2 regions of the Cobetia amphilecti genome follow, and region 1 is predicted to be linked to the other one. Evidence: predicted binding sites of a transcription regulator. Region 1 holds the regulator's gene; the other holds the start of a gene.
What was found. The regulator LexA, encoded in region 1, represses DNA repair genes until DNA is damaged. The targets are predictions, from matches to a motif close to TACTGTNTANNTANACAGTA.

Region 2: a site for LexA is predicted at 2,254-2,273, ahead of recN (DNA repair protein RecN). Genes of this name have one in related genera too.

The regions. Positions count from the first base shown of each region.
Region 1 covers NZ_CP136695.1:1,359,990-1,367,187, forward strand. Annotated here, with positions in the region: gene topA (type I DNA topoisomerase) at 211-2,853, shown strand; gene R1T44_RS05845 (DUF6586 family protein) at 2,853-3,332, shown strand; gene R1T44_RS05850 (hypothetical protein) at 3,585-3,824, shown strand; gene lexA (transcriptional repressor LexA) at 3,971-4,600, opposite strand; gene R1T44_RS05860 (TetR/AcrR family transcriptional regulator) at 5,167-5,844, shown strand; gene R1T44_RS05865 (L,D-transpeptidase) at 5,844-6,386, shown strand; gene nagZ (beta-N-acetylhexosaminidase) at 6,646-7,198, shown strand, end outside.
Region 2 covers NZ_CP136695.1:505,007-512,204, forward strand. Annotated here, with positions in the region: gene fur (ferric iron uptake transcriptional regulator) at 1-290, shown strand, start outside; gene recN (DNA repair protein RecN) at 497-2,167, opposite strand; gene grpE (nucleotide exchange factor GrpE) at 2,544-3,167, shown strand; gene dnaK (molecular chaperone DnaK) at 3,371-5,293, shown strand; gene dnaJ (molecular chaperone DnaJ) at 5,463-6,614, shown strand; gene R1T44_RS02280 (esterase-like activity of phytase family protein) at 6,777-7,198, opposite strand, start outside.

The sequences.
Region 1 (7,198 bases):
CCGCATGCTGACATGGCGGGTGGCATGGCATGTCTCGAGGCTGTCGCAGAGGCGCCCTGTCGAGCCGCCCTGACGAAGCGTCAGTCTCAACATTGCTGGTCAGCGCTGAAATGCTGGGGTAGGGTAGGCGCATTTTTCGGCTGGGACAAAACCCAGCGCGACGAGTCATTCGCCGGCGCAATCAGCGCCGGCCAGGAGATGCGAGCAACCATGGGCAAGTCACTGGTGATCGTCGAGTCGCCCGCCAAGGCCAAGACCATCAACAAGTATCTCGGCAACGACTTCGTGGTGAAGTCGAGTGTCGGGCACATCCGCGACCTGCCGACCAGCGGAAGCGGCAAGCAGGCCACCGACCCCAAGGAACGTGCCCGTCAGGCGGCGGAGACTCGCAAGATGTCGCCCGAGGTCAAGGCGGCTCACAAGGCGCAGAAGGCCAAGACCCAGTTGATCCGCCGCATGGGGGTCGACCCGGAGAATGGTTGGGAGGCGCATTACGAGATCCTGCCTGGCAAGGAAAAGGTCGTTTCCGAGCTGACGCGTCTGGCCGAGAAAGCCGACACCATCTATCTCGCGACGGATCTGGACCGCGAAGGTGAGGCGATTGCCTGGCACCTGCGCGAGACCATCGGTGGCGACGATTCGCGTTACAAGCGCGTAGTGTTCAACGAGATCACCAAGAAGGCGATCACGGCGGCCTTCGATGAGCCGGGCGAACTGAAGATGGACCGCGTACATGCCCAGCAGGCACGCCGTTATCTGGATCGCGTCGTCGGCTTCATGGTCTCGCCGCTGCTGTGGGCCAAGGTCGCTCGTGGCCTGTCCGCCGGGCGCGTGCAGTCGGTTGCCGTGCGTCTGATCGTCGAGCGTGAGCGCGAGATCCGCGCCTTCATCCCCGAAGAGTTCTGGGATGTCCACGCTGAGCTGGCCGCCGCCAGTGGTGAAGCGATCCGTTTCGAGCTGGCGCGTCAGGATGGCAAGGCCTTCCGTCCGACCAGCGAGAAGGAGACGATGGATCGCATCGCGGCGCTGCGCACGGCCAAGCTCGCGATCACCAATCGTGAAGACAAGCCGACGCGCTCCAAGCCGAACGCGCCGTTCATCACCTCGACCCTGCAGCAGGCGGCCAGTGGTCGTCTCGGCTTCTCGGTCAAGAAGACCATGATGATGGCCCAGCGTCTCTACGAGGCGGGTTACATCACCTACATGCGTACCGACTCGACCAATCTGTCGGCGGACGCGGTGGCCACGGCGCGCGACTTCATCAGCGAAGAATACGGCAGCAACTACCTGCCGGAAGCGGCCAACGTCTACTCCAGCAAGGAAGGCGCCCAGGAAGCGCACGAAGCGATTCGTCCTTCCGAAGTGTCACGCCGCGCCACCGATCTCGCCGGCATGGAGCGTGACGCCGAGCGTCTGTATGAGCTGATCTGGCGTCAGTTCGTCGCCTGTCAGATGCTGCCGGCCGAATACCTGTCCTCCACGCTGACCATCGAAGTGGATGGCTACGAGCTGCGCGCCAAGGGCCGTGTGCTCAAGTTCGACGGTTACACGCGTGTCATGAAGCCGATGGGCAAGAAGGAAGAGGACCAGTCGCTGCCGGACCTCGCCATCGGCGAGAAGCTGGACCTGGTCGAGCTGCAGCCGCTGCAGCACTTCACCAAGCCCACGGCGCGTTACACCGAGGCCAGCCTGGTCAAGGAGCTGGAGAAGCGCGGTATCGGTCGTCCGTCCACCTATGCCGCCATCATCTCCACCATCCAGGACCGTGGCTACGTGGCGCTGGAAAACCGTCGCTTCTATGCCGAGAAACTGGGCGACATCGTCACCGATCGCCTCAGCGAGTCCTTCAAGGACCTGATGGACTTCGGCTTCACGGCGCGCATGGAAGACTATCTCGATGAGGTGGCCAACGGCGGGCGCAACTGGCGTGAGCTGCTGGACACCTTCTACGCCGAGTTCAAGGCCGAGCTGGACCACGCCCAGTCCGAAGAGGGCATGCGTCCCAACCAGCCGGTGCCGACGGACATCGCCTGCCCGACCTGTGGGCGTGAGATGCAGATTCGTACCGCCTCGACCGGGGTCTTCCTGGGCTGTTCCGGCTACAACCTGCCGCCCAAGGAGCGCTGCAAGACCACCATCGATCTGCTGCCGGGCGATGAAGCCGTGGCGGCCGATGCCGGTGAAGATGCCGAGACGGATGCGCTGCGCGCCAAGCGTCGCTGCCCGATCTGCGCCACCGCGATGGACAGCTACCTGATCGATGAGCAGCGCAAGCTGCATGTCTGCGGCAATAGCCCGGACTGTGTCGGTCACGAGGTCGAGGAAGGTCAGTTCCGCATCAAGGGCTACGATGGCCCGGTGATCGAGTGCGACAAGTGCGGTTCCGACATGCAGCTCAAGACCGGGCGTTTCGGCAAGTACTTCGGCTGCACCAACGAGAATTGCAAGAATACCCGCAAGCTGCTCAAGTCCGGTGAGGTGGCGCCGCCGAAGATGGACCCGATTCCGATGCCGGAACTTGCCTGCGTCAAGGTCGAGGACCACTACGTGCTGCGCGATGGCGCCAGTGGCCTGTTCCTGGCGGCCAGTCAGTTCCCCAAGAATCGCGAGACGCGTCCGCCGCTGGTCAAGGAGCTCAAGGCGCATGCCGACGAGCTGCCGGAGAAGTATCACTTCATTCTCGAAGCCCCGGATCAGGACCCGGACGGACGTCCGGCGCAGATTCGCTTCTCGCGCAAGGTCAAGGCTCAGTACGTCATGACCGATGAGGAAGGCAAGGCGACCGGTTGGAAGGCGACCTACGACAACGGCCGCTGGGTCGTCGAGGACAAGCGCAAGGGAGCCAAGAGCTGATGAGCCAGCGTGCCCGTACCAATCAGCTGCTGTATCAGGCCGAGTTGCTGCTGGCCCAGTCAGCAGCCTCTGGCGACGATGAGCATGCCGTGGCGCGTCGCATGGCCGGTGAAGAGGGCGCGCTCGCCCTGCTGGAGCTGGCGCTGGCGTCATTGCTGGAAGAGTGTGCCGTGACGGCGCGCTGGCCAGAGGGTAGCTGGCGCGAGCGCCTGGCGTCGCCGCCGACGCCCATCGCCGAGGTCGAGCAGCTGCGCAGCCTGCTGGAGCATTCCGACAGCTGGTTGTCTGAGCTGGTCGCGGATGTGACCCGCCTGCATGAAGAGGGCGGCGTCGCTCGCCGCGAGGAATCGCGTTCGCGTGGTGATGGTCTGATCATCGCGGCAGCCTCGAGCGCCTCGCTGGCCGAGCGTCTCAGTGCCGCCATCACGGCATTCAAGGCGCTGCTGCCGCAGCTGCGCGAGTCGAGTGTCGAGTGGTAGGTCAAGGCGTTGATCTGGTGCTGCACGCTGGTGATGACTGGCGCATGGCAATCGGGTGACGTTTCGCCTTCACGGGTGCTAGACTGATCGCATTGTGGCAAGCCCTGCATTCTCCGGTACGACCATGGCTCTGGCTGTGGTCGTACTTTTTTCTGCGTCGCTGATGGCAACGCGGTGCCGGGCTTGCCAGCCGTCGCGCTGACGATTACAACGACGCCGGTATCTCGCGAGATGCCGTGCAGGAGGAATGACGTGTCCGATCCCGCCGTACTTGAAATTGTGCAAATGGAAGATGGTGAAGTGATTCTGCGCGCCGCGGAAAGCGAAGGTGAGCCGCTGCTCAGCATTCGCATTTCGGACGAGGCCGCCGATCTGCTGCGTGACAATCGTTTCGAGGTCGCGCGTGAGATGATCGACCACGCCATCACCCGGACTCGCCTCTGGGATGGCGAAGAAGACGAGGACGAGCAGTCAGAAGGCATCGTGCACTGATTCATCGCTCGCGCTTCGCGCACAAAAAAACCCGCCTCGAGGCGGGTTTTTTTGTGCAATGCGTGCGGCTTTTCTGTTGCTCAGAGCTCTGCGAGAAAGGTGCTGCTGGGCATAGCTCGTTGCTCAAAGCGCTGCTGGTCAAGGCCTCAGTGCAGGCCGCCATCGCGGATGACGCCCACCCCGAGACCTTCGATCTCCAGGCTGTCCGTGCGCAGGTCGACCTTGATCGGCGAGAAGTCCTCGTTCTCGGCTTCCAGCCACACGTAGTGCCCGTCACGGCGGAAGCGCTTGACGGTGACCTCATCCCCCAGACGTGCCACTACGATCTGTCCGTCACGCACGCTGCTGGTGCGGTGCACGGCCAGCAGGTCGCCTTCCAGAATTCCCACGTCCTTCATCGACACGCCGCGCACGCGCAACAGGTAGTCGGCAGCCGGCGAGAAGTAGTCGCTCGGCAGCGGGCAGTGACGGTCGATATGCTCGCTGGCAAGAATCGGACTGCCGGCGGCCACTTCCCCGATCACCGGCAGGCCATCGTTGGCGCTGTCGTCGACGTCAGCCAGCGACGGCACGCGAATGCCGCGAGAGGTGCCCGGCACCATCTCGATGGCGCCCTTGCGCTTGAGGGCACGCAGATGCTCCTCGGCAGCATTCGGTGAGCGGAAGCCCAGCGCCTGGGCGATTTCGGCCCGCGTCGGCGGGTAGCCAGAGGACTTGATGGTCTTGATGATGAAGTCGAAGACATCCTGCTGGCGCGGAGTAAGCGGCTGGGTCATGGCATTGCCTTTGGCCTGGGCGGCATCTTGAGCTGACGGCACGGGGTGTGCATCCATACAACTGTCATTGTATCCAGTCATGGCGGTCATGCAAGGCATCGTGGCTTGCGTGGTGGCCTCAAAGGGCAGGTAGTCGCCGAGATATCGCTGTCTGGCGACTTTTCGTGCCGATATCCGAGGCATTCTTTCTTGATGGGAATGTCTGGAAGTGAATGCCTGGAGGTAAATGTCTGGTGGTGAATGTCTGGAAGTGAACCCGGCCTGGCGCTGGCGGGGTGGTCAGTCACCCAGCTAGGCGAGCCCTTGAATCGGCACGGTCAGCGTTGAGGGAATATCAGGCTTGGCTAAACCTCTGGCGTTTGAAACGCGAGAGAATTGTCAGTCATGGCATGGCGCGCTAGAATCAAAGTGTTTCAAACGAATGTTCGTCGATGGCGGTGCTCACGGGTGCCGTGATCGAACGTGCCTTGCGGTGAACATGCACCACCTCATGAGAGAGTCGCCGCGCGGGGCTTGCGCCGTGACCTACGACTCCAGTTCTTTTCTACCTGACAAGGGTTCCGCCCATGGCCCAGACCGATACCGTTACCCGCATCCTCGATACTGCCGAGGTGCTGTTCGCCGAGCGCGGCTTCGCCGAGACCTCACTGCGTAACATTACCAGCAAGGCCAAGGTCAATCTGGCGGCGGTGAACTACCACTTCGGCTCCAAGAAATCGCTGATCCAGGCGGTCTTCGCACGCTATCTCGACCCGTTCAGTGAGCGCTTCCACGCGGCACTCGACAGCGTCGAGCAGCAATACGCCGGGCGTCAGGTGCCGCTGGAGGTCCTGCTGGAGGTGATGGCGCGTACCGTGCTGGAGGTGCCGGCCGAGCGCAACAGCCTGCGTACCTTCATGCGCCTGCTCGGGCTGGCCTATACCCAGGGGCAGGGCCACATGCGACGCTATATCCGCGAGCATTACGGCACGGTCTTCAGCCGCTTCGCCGAGCTTTTGAAGCTGGCGACGCCTGATCTGCCGGACAACGAGCGCTTCTGGCGCCTGCACTTCATGCTCGGCAGCGTGATTTTCACCTTCTCGGGCCTGGATGCGCTGCGCGATATCGAGGAAGCCGAGTACGGCCATCACACCACGGTGCGTGAGCTGATCCAGCACATGCGTCCGGTGGTGGTCGCGGCGATGGCAGCGCCGTTGCCGGCCTCGCTCGGAGATGGTGAGGCGGTCACCCAGGCGGCCAGCTGATGGCCTGCTGGGTAGCGGTGGACCTCTCGCGCCAAAGCCTTGAGATACGCAATGACGCGCCGAGTGGCAGTCGTGATGCGCCGCCCCCCGCGGCTGACCCTGAGGCGCTGGTGCACGCCTGCGCGATCTCCAGCGGCCTCAACGGTATTGGCGAGCTCGACGGCAGCGGTTGCACGCCAACCGGCTGGCATGTGATTCGAGCCGCCATCGGGGCGGGCAATCCGCGTGGCGCCGTCTATCGCGGACGGCGCTTCACGGGCGAGGTGTTCACGCCCGAGCTTGCCGCGGAGCATCCTGAGCGTGACTGGATCCTGACGCGCATTCTGTGGCTCAGCGGCCGCGAGCCCGGCGTCAATCGTGGTCGCAATGCCCGCAGCGAGCGGGTCGATAGTCTGCGCCGCTACATCTATTTTCATGGCACGCCCAGCACGGAGCCCATGGGGGTAGCGGCGTCCCACGGCTGCATTCGCTTGCGTGATGACGACCTGCTGCGACTCTTTGCCGAGGCTGTGCCCGGCACCCCGGTACTGCTGCATGCCTGAAGGCGCTGGTGCCCGAGTCTGATACCCTCCATGAGCTGTCACCGGAATCTGCGTGACAGCCCCTTGCCGGGGCGCAGCTGGCCGCGACTGTTCGATAGGGGTTCAGTCGGCTAGAATTGCGCCTTTCCTCGCGCTGGCAGCCTGATTCATCACGTTTCTTCCAGGCTGCCGAGCCCCGTAAAAGACATGAAGTCCTGGCGGTCGTGGCTCCTCTCTTCACGGGACATCACTGCCGCAGGCCATGGACAGGAAGGATGACATGACACAGCCACTGGGCTCCGTAATGGTCGATGTTGCGGGGCTGACCCTCGCCCGCGACGAACGTGAACTGCTGGCACGCCCTGCCGTCGGGGGCGTCATCCTGTTTGCGCGCAACTGCGCTTCTCCCGAGCAGGTGTTGGAACTGAGCCGCGAGATTCGCAGCGTCAATCCCCACCTGCTGATCGCCATCGATCAGGAAGGCGGGCGCGTCCAGCGTCTGCGCGAGGGCGTGACACGCCTGCCATCGATGCGCAGCCTGGCGCAGTGCTGTCTCGGGCGTGACTGTGATGGCTGCGGCGAAGACGCCCAGGCCGCAGGCCTGGGTCTGGCACGCGATGCCGGCTGGCTGCTGGGCATGGAAATGGCAGCCATCGGCTGTGATATCACCTTTGCGCCGGTACTGGATATCGATGTGGCGGGCTCGACCATCATTGGCGATCGCAGCTTCGGCGCCACGCCGGAAGACGTCATCGCGGTGGGCGGCGCCTTCATCGACGGGCTGCAGGAGGCGGGCATGTCCGCCGTCGGCAAGCACTACCCGGGGCATGGTG
Region 2 (7,198 bases), 850 kb from region 1:
AGGCTGGCGAAGATGTCGGTCTGGCGACGGTTTATCGTGTGCTCACCCAGTTTGAAACAGCGGGACTGGTGATGCGTCACAACTTCGATGGCGGTCACGCCGTCTTCGAACTGTCCCAGGAAGAACACCATGACCACATGGTATGTCTGGACAGCGGCGAGATCATAGAGTTCTGTGATCCCGAGATCGAGCGTCGTCAGCGCGAGATCGTCGAGGAGCACGGCTATGAGCTGGTCGAGCATGCGCTAGTGCTCTACGTGCGTCCCAAGGGCGACAAGAGCGATAGCTGACGCGGGTTGCGTCAGGGATGACGTGGCCGGAGAGCCTTCTCCGGCCAGATACACGAACGGCCGCCCTCAGGGGCGGCCGTTCGTGTATCTGGCGTTCATGTTTTCTGAGTCCAGGGCTCTGGCGTTCGTCTTGTTGAGGAGCGTCATTGGACGAATGGACGTCGCTGGCAGTGCATGAACGGCGACGGCGACTTTGACGACAGTGCTCAGTGGCGGCTGTCGGCAGCGCCCAGCATCTCGCGGGCATGGGCGAGGGTCTGCTCGGAGAGGTGAATGCCGCCCAGCATGCGTGCCAACTCGCGCACGCGGCCACTTTCATCCAGCAGCGCCATGTGCGTGCGGGTCGTGTCCTTCTCGGCCTGCTTTTCTATATGCAGGTGCTGATGCGCCTGTGCGGCAACCTGCGGCAGGTGAGTGACGGTCAGCACCTGGCCCTTGTCGCCCAGTCGACGCAGCAGCTGACCGACGATCTCGGCGGTAGCGCCGGAGATGCCGACATCGACTTCATCGAAGACCAGGCTGGGGATGGTCGAGCGACTGGCGGCCACGACCTGGATCGCCAGTGACACACGCGAGAGCTCGCCGCCGGAGGCGACCTTGGCCAGCGCACGTGGCGGCTGGCCTGGGTTGGCGCTGATGCGGAAGTGGATACGCTCCATGCCTTCGGGCTGCGGACGCTCCCGCGCCTCGATGGCGACCTCGAAGGTGGCCTTGCCCATGCCGAGGAAGGCCAGCTGGTCCTGGATGTCGCTGGCCAGTTGCGGGGCGGCAGTGGCGCGTTTGGCGCTCACCTCACTCGCCAGCCCCTTCCAGGCCTCGCGACGCTGAGCCACTTCTTCGCGCAAGGCTTCGATGGCCTCCTCATCGCCACCCAGGCCGTCGAGTTCTTCGCTCAGACGCTGATGAAGGCCATGCAGCTCGTCCGGCATCACATGATGCTTGCGCGCGATCTGGTGAATGCGGCTCAGGCGCTCATCGACGAAGGCCAGACGCTCGGGATCGAGTTCGGTGACTTCCACGAAGCGATGCAGTTCACGCGCCGCTTCTTCTATCTGGATGCGCGCTTCCTCGAGCATGCCCAGCGCACTGGCCAGTGAGCCATGCTCGTTGCCCGGCAGATGCGCCAGACGTGCCAGGGCCTGGTTGAGGCGTGACAGCGCACCTTCTTCGTCGTGATCACAGCACTCGGCGGCGGACTGCGCCTCGGCCAGAATCTGCTCGGCATTGGCCAGCGTTTCCTGCTCCTGTTCCAGGGCTTCCAGCTCCCCTTCGCACAGCGCCAGTTCATCGAGCTCCTCGACCTGATAGCGCAGCAGCTGGCGACGTGCACGCACCTCATCGCCATCATTGCTCATGCGCTTGAGGCGACGATGCGCCTCCTGCCAGTGGCGGAAGTCCTCGCGCAACTGGGCAGCCTGGGTCTCCAGGCCCGCATATTCGTCGAGCTGACGCAGATGCGTCTCTTCCTTGAGCAGGGAGTGATGGGCGTGCTGGGAGTGGATGTCGATCAGGTGCTCGCCCAGCTCGCGCAGGTCGGCGATGGTGCAGGGCGTGCCGTTGATCCAGGCCTTGGAGCGGCCGCTGGCGGTGATGACGCGGCGCAGCAGGCAGTCGTCGCTGCCCAGTTCGCGCTCATCCAGCCACTGACGGGCATCGCCAAGCTCACTGATATCGAAACGCGCGATGAGGTCGGCGCGGTCGGCGCCATGCCGCACGCTGCCGGCATCGGCGCGCTCGCCCAGACACAGGCCGAGGGCGCCGAGCAGGATGGACTTGCCGGCACCGGTCTCGCCGGTGATGGCGGTCATGCCGCGGCGGAAATCGAGTTCCAGCGTTTCGACGATGGCAAAATCTTGGATGGCGAGTTGCAGCAGCATGACTACCTCCGAGGGGGCTTTGACGTACGCCGTGCTGGGGGAACATCAGCGGACCCGGACTCGATGGGCGGGCTACGGTGTCGCCATACAGTATGTTTATACAGTGAACATGGCTTTTTATACAGCACGTTCGGGTGGCCTTCAATCCATGCTGGACTCAGTGGGGAGAAAAGCCCGCGGCAAGGCTTGAGAAGCGATGTGCTGTCCCCATATAGAGGCACTGACACTTTCAGTCGGCAGCAATGGCCTGGCCTTGCTGCCTCTCAAGGCAACTCATGGCCTGTCTGTCAGCCAGTACGCGTGATGCTTCGCGACAAGCTCAGCAGGCCACGAATCAGGGCAATGGCGCATAGACGCCGGCCCGCAGGAGATCAGCATGGCTCAGGACCCGCAGACCCCGATGGATGAAGAGCTTCAGCGTGCCGCTCGCGATGCCGAGCCGCAGCCGGAAACGCCGGAAGGTGAAGTGATCGACAACGTACTGGATGCCGACGATACCGGCGCCGAAGGCTCTCTGGTGGACAACCCGGAAGCCGAGATGCTGGCCGCCCAGGTCGAAGAGCTTGAGCAGGCCGTCAAGGAAGCCAAGGACCAGGCGCTGCGTGCGGCTGCCGATGCGCAGAACGCGCGCCGTCGTGCCGAGCAGGACGCCGAGAAGGCGCGCAAGTTCGCGCTGGAGAAGTTCGTCAAGGAAATGCTGCCGGTGGTGGATTCCCTCGAGAAGGCGCTGGAATCCATGTCGGGTGACGAAGCGGCCAAGACCCACGTCGAAGGCATCGAGATGACCTTGAAAATGCAGCTGGATGCCCTGAACAAGTCAGGCGTCGAGCAGCTGGATCCGCACGGCGAGCCCTTCGATCCGGAATACCATCAGGCTGTCGCCATGGTGCCGTCCCCGGATGCAGAGCCGAACAGCGTCATCGACGTGATGCAGAAGGGTTACACCCTCAATGGCCGCCTGGTGCGTCCGGCGATGGTGGCAGTCAGCAAGGCCTCCTGAGGCCTGCGCGCTCCCGACGCCCGATAGGCGCTGGATCGCGCCCTGTGGGGGCTCAGGGCGATCCGGCCCGGGAAAATTTGCCCGGCCGGGTCTTGAAACCCTGACACGCGACCCCATCTAGAGAAACAAGTTCAGGCACCGACACAAGGTGCCGACATCCAGACTTATCTTTCAGGCTAGCAACAGATTCGAGGTATACGATTATGGGACGCATCATCGGTATTGACTTGGGTACTACCAACTCCTGTGTGGCAGTGCTCGACGGCGAGAAAACCAAGGTCATCGAAAACGCTGAAGGCGGTCGCACCACACCGTCCATCATCGCTTACACCGACGACAACGAGATTCTGGTCGGCCAGTCGGCCAAGCGTCAGGCAGTGACCAACCCGGAGAACACTCTCTTCGCGGTCAAGCGCCTGATCGGTCGCAAGTTCAAGGATGATGTGGTTCAGAAAGACATCAAGATGGTGCCGTACAAGATTGTCGAAGCCGACAACGGCGACGCCTGGGTGCAGGTGAAAGACAAGAAGATGGCTCCGCCGCAGATCAGTGCGGAAATCCTCAAGAAGATGAAGAAGACCGCGGAAGACTACCTCGGTGAAGAAGTCACCGAAGCTGTCATCACCGTGCCGGCCTACTTCAACGATTCCCAGCGTCAGGCGACCAAGGACGCCGGCCGCATCGCGGGTCTCGACGTCAAGCGCATCATCAACGAGCCGACTGCCGCAGCCCTCGCCTACGGCATGGACAAGTCTCGTGGTGACAAGACCATCGCGGTCTACGACCTGGGCGGCGGTACCTTCGATATCTCCATCATCGAAGTCGCCGACGTCGACGGTGAGACCCAGTTCGAAGTGCTCGCCACCAACGGCGACACCTTCCTGGGTGGTGAAGATTTCGACATGCACCTGATCAACTACCTGGTTGACCAGTTCAAGGCAGACAGCGGCATCGATCTGTCCGGCGACAACCTCGCCATGCAGCGTCTGAAGGAAGCCGCCGAGAAGGCCAAGATCGAGCTGTCCAGCGCTCAGCAGACCGACGTGAACCTGCCGTACATCACGGCTGACAATACCGGTCCGAAGCACCTGAATGTCAAGGTGACCCGTTCCAAGCTCGAGTCTCTGGTCGACGACCTGGTCGCACGCTCCCTGAAGCCGTGCCAGACCGCACTGTCCGACGCCGGCCTGTCCGCCTCCGAGATCGACGACGTCATCCTGGTCGGTGGTCAGACCCGCATGCCGCTGGTGCAGTCCAAGGTGGCCGAGTTCTTCGGCAAGGAAGCCCGCAAGGACGTCAACCCGGATGAAGCGGTCGCCGTCGGCGCCGGTATCCAGGGCGGCGTGCTGGGCGGCGACGTCAAGGACGTGCTGCTGCTGGACGTGACCCCGCTGACCCTCGGTATCGAGACCATGGGTGGCGTGCTGACGCCGCTGATCGAGAAGAACACCACCATCCCGACCAAGAAGTCCCAGGTGTTCTCCACCGCAGACGACAACCAGAGCGCGGTGACCATCCACGTCCTGCAGGGTGAGCGCAAGCAGGCCGCGCAGAACAAGTCTCTGGGTCGTTTCGACCTGGCCGACATTCCGCCGGCACCGCGCGGTGTGCCGCAGATCGAAGTCGCCTTCGACCTGGATGCCAACGGTATCCTGAACGTGTCCGCCAAGGACAAGGCGACCGGCAAGGAACAGTCCATCGTCATCAAGTCTTCCGGCGGCCTGTCCGACGACGAGATCGAACAGATGGTGCGTGACGCGGAAGCCAACGCCGACGAAGACAAGAAGTTCGAGGAAATGGTCCAGCTGCGCAATCAGGCCGACGGCATGATTCACGCGACCAAGAAGACCCTGACCGAAGCCGGTGACAAGGCCGAAGCCAGCGAGAAGGAAGCCATCGAGACGGCGATCTCCGAGCTGGAAGAAGCCCTGAAAGGCGACGACAAGGATGCGATCCAGGCCAAGCTGGATGCACTGACCGAAGCGTCCGGCAACCTGGCGCAGAAGCTCTACGCCGAGCAGGGCGCCCAGGGTGAGCAGGCTGCCGAAGGTCAGGCTGGCAAGAAGCAGGACGACGACGTGGTTGACGCCGAGTACGAGGAAGTCAACGACGACAAGAAGTCCTGAGGGATTTCTTGAACGACGTCTGATGACAGCGCGGGAGCCTTGTGAAGGTGTCCCGCGTTGTCGTTTGCATCGGTGGCGCCCTGCGCTAGCCGCGAGCCACCGGTGACAACCGGCATTCCAGAACAGACCGGCAGCCTCAGGCTGCCAGCAATCCAGGCGGACCTGATCCATGTCCAAGCGTGATTATTACGAAGTGCTTGGTGTCGAGCGTGGCGCCGACACCAAGGACATCAAGAAGGCGTACCGACGCCTGGCCCAGAAGCATCACCCGGACCGCAACCCGGATGATGAAACTTCGGCCGAGAAGTTCCGTGAAGTCTCTGAGGCCTACGAAGTGCTGTCCGATGCTGACAAGCGCGCCGCCTATGACCAGTTCGGTCATGCCGGTGTCGATGGTCAGGGCGGCGGTGGCTTCGGTGGCGGCGGCTTTGGCGGTGGTGGTGCCGGCGGCTTCGGCGATGTGTTCGGCGATGTCTTCGGTGACATCTTCGGTGGCGGCGGTGGTCGTCGCAATCCGAACGCTCCGCAGCGCGGCAGCGACCTGCGTTACAACCTGGATCTCGATCTGGAATCGGCGGTTGCCGGCACCACGGTCGATATCCGCGTGCCGCGTCTGGCCGCCTGTGGCCACTGCGATGGCGATGGTGCCGAGCCGGGTTCCAGCAAGGAAACCTGCCCGACCTGCAATGGCATGGGCAAGGTGCGCATGCAGCAGGGCTTCTTCGCGGTCGAGCAGGCGTGTCCGACCTGCCACGGTCGTGGCGAGAAGATCAGCGTGCCGTGCCGCAAGTGTCACGGCGAAGGCCGCGTCCAGGAATCCAAGACCCTCTCGGTCAAGATTCCGCCGGGCGTCGACACCGGCGACCGCATCCGTCTGAACGGCGAAGGCGAGGGTGGTGTCAACGGCGGGCCGTCAGGTGATCTGTATGTGCAGGTCAACCTGCGCGAGCACGAGATCTTCAAGCGCGATGGTCGTCACCTGCAGTGTGAAGTGCCGATCAGCTTCGTCGATGCGGCGCTGGGCGGTGAGCTCAACGTGCCGACCCTCGATGGGCGTGTCGTGCTGAAGATTCCGGCCGAGACCCAGACCGGCAAGCTGTTCCGTCTGCGCGGCAAGGGCGTCAAGCCGGTGCGTGGCGGCCCCGCCGGGGACCTGCTGTGCAAGGTGGTCATCGAGACCCCGGTCAGCCTGAATGAAGAGCAGAAGGAGCTGCTGCGTCAGTTCCAGCAGAGCCTCGGTGATACCGGCAAGAGCCATTCACCGAAGGAGAACAGCTTCTTCGATGGCGTGAAGAAGTTCTTCGAAGACATGAAGCCCTAGGCATTCGCCTTGCCGTCTGCGGGCCAGCCCCGTGGATGGCCTTCATGCCAGAGAGCCCCGCACTCGACTTGTCGAGTGCGGGGCTCTCGCGTTTCAGGCTCGGTGGCTCAGCCAGGCAATTCAGCCAAGCAATTCAGTCCAGTAACGCAGCCCGGGGCATGGCTATTCCGGCACCGATTCAGCCGTGAAGGCCTCTGGCTCGATGACGGCAAAGCAGCTCAGCAGCGTGGTCTGGAAGCTGCTGAAGTTGTCATCCGAGATCATCAGGAAGCGATTGCCTTCCAGATGCGTCAGCCCTTCGAAGTTGTCCAGCGACCAGCCATCGCCGCTCGACAGGCGCGCAAGGGTGCGCACCTCGGCCTGGGTGCCGGGCTCACCGAGATGTGCGCGGCGCAGACTGATCACCAGCGGGAAGGGCGGCGAGAAGGCGCGCTCCAGCATCAGCATGTCACCGTCGGGCAGCATCTCCATCGCGGTCAGGCTCGAGCCGGTGTCGCTGGCCAGCGGGTAGCTCCACTCGTGCTTGTCGTCGAGGCTGAAGATGCGCGTCATGCCCTCGCTCATGCCTTCCGGCGTGGCTTCCA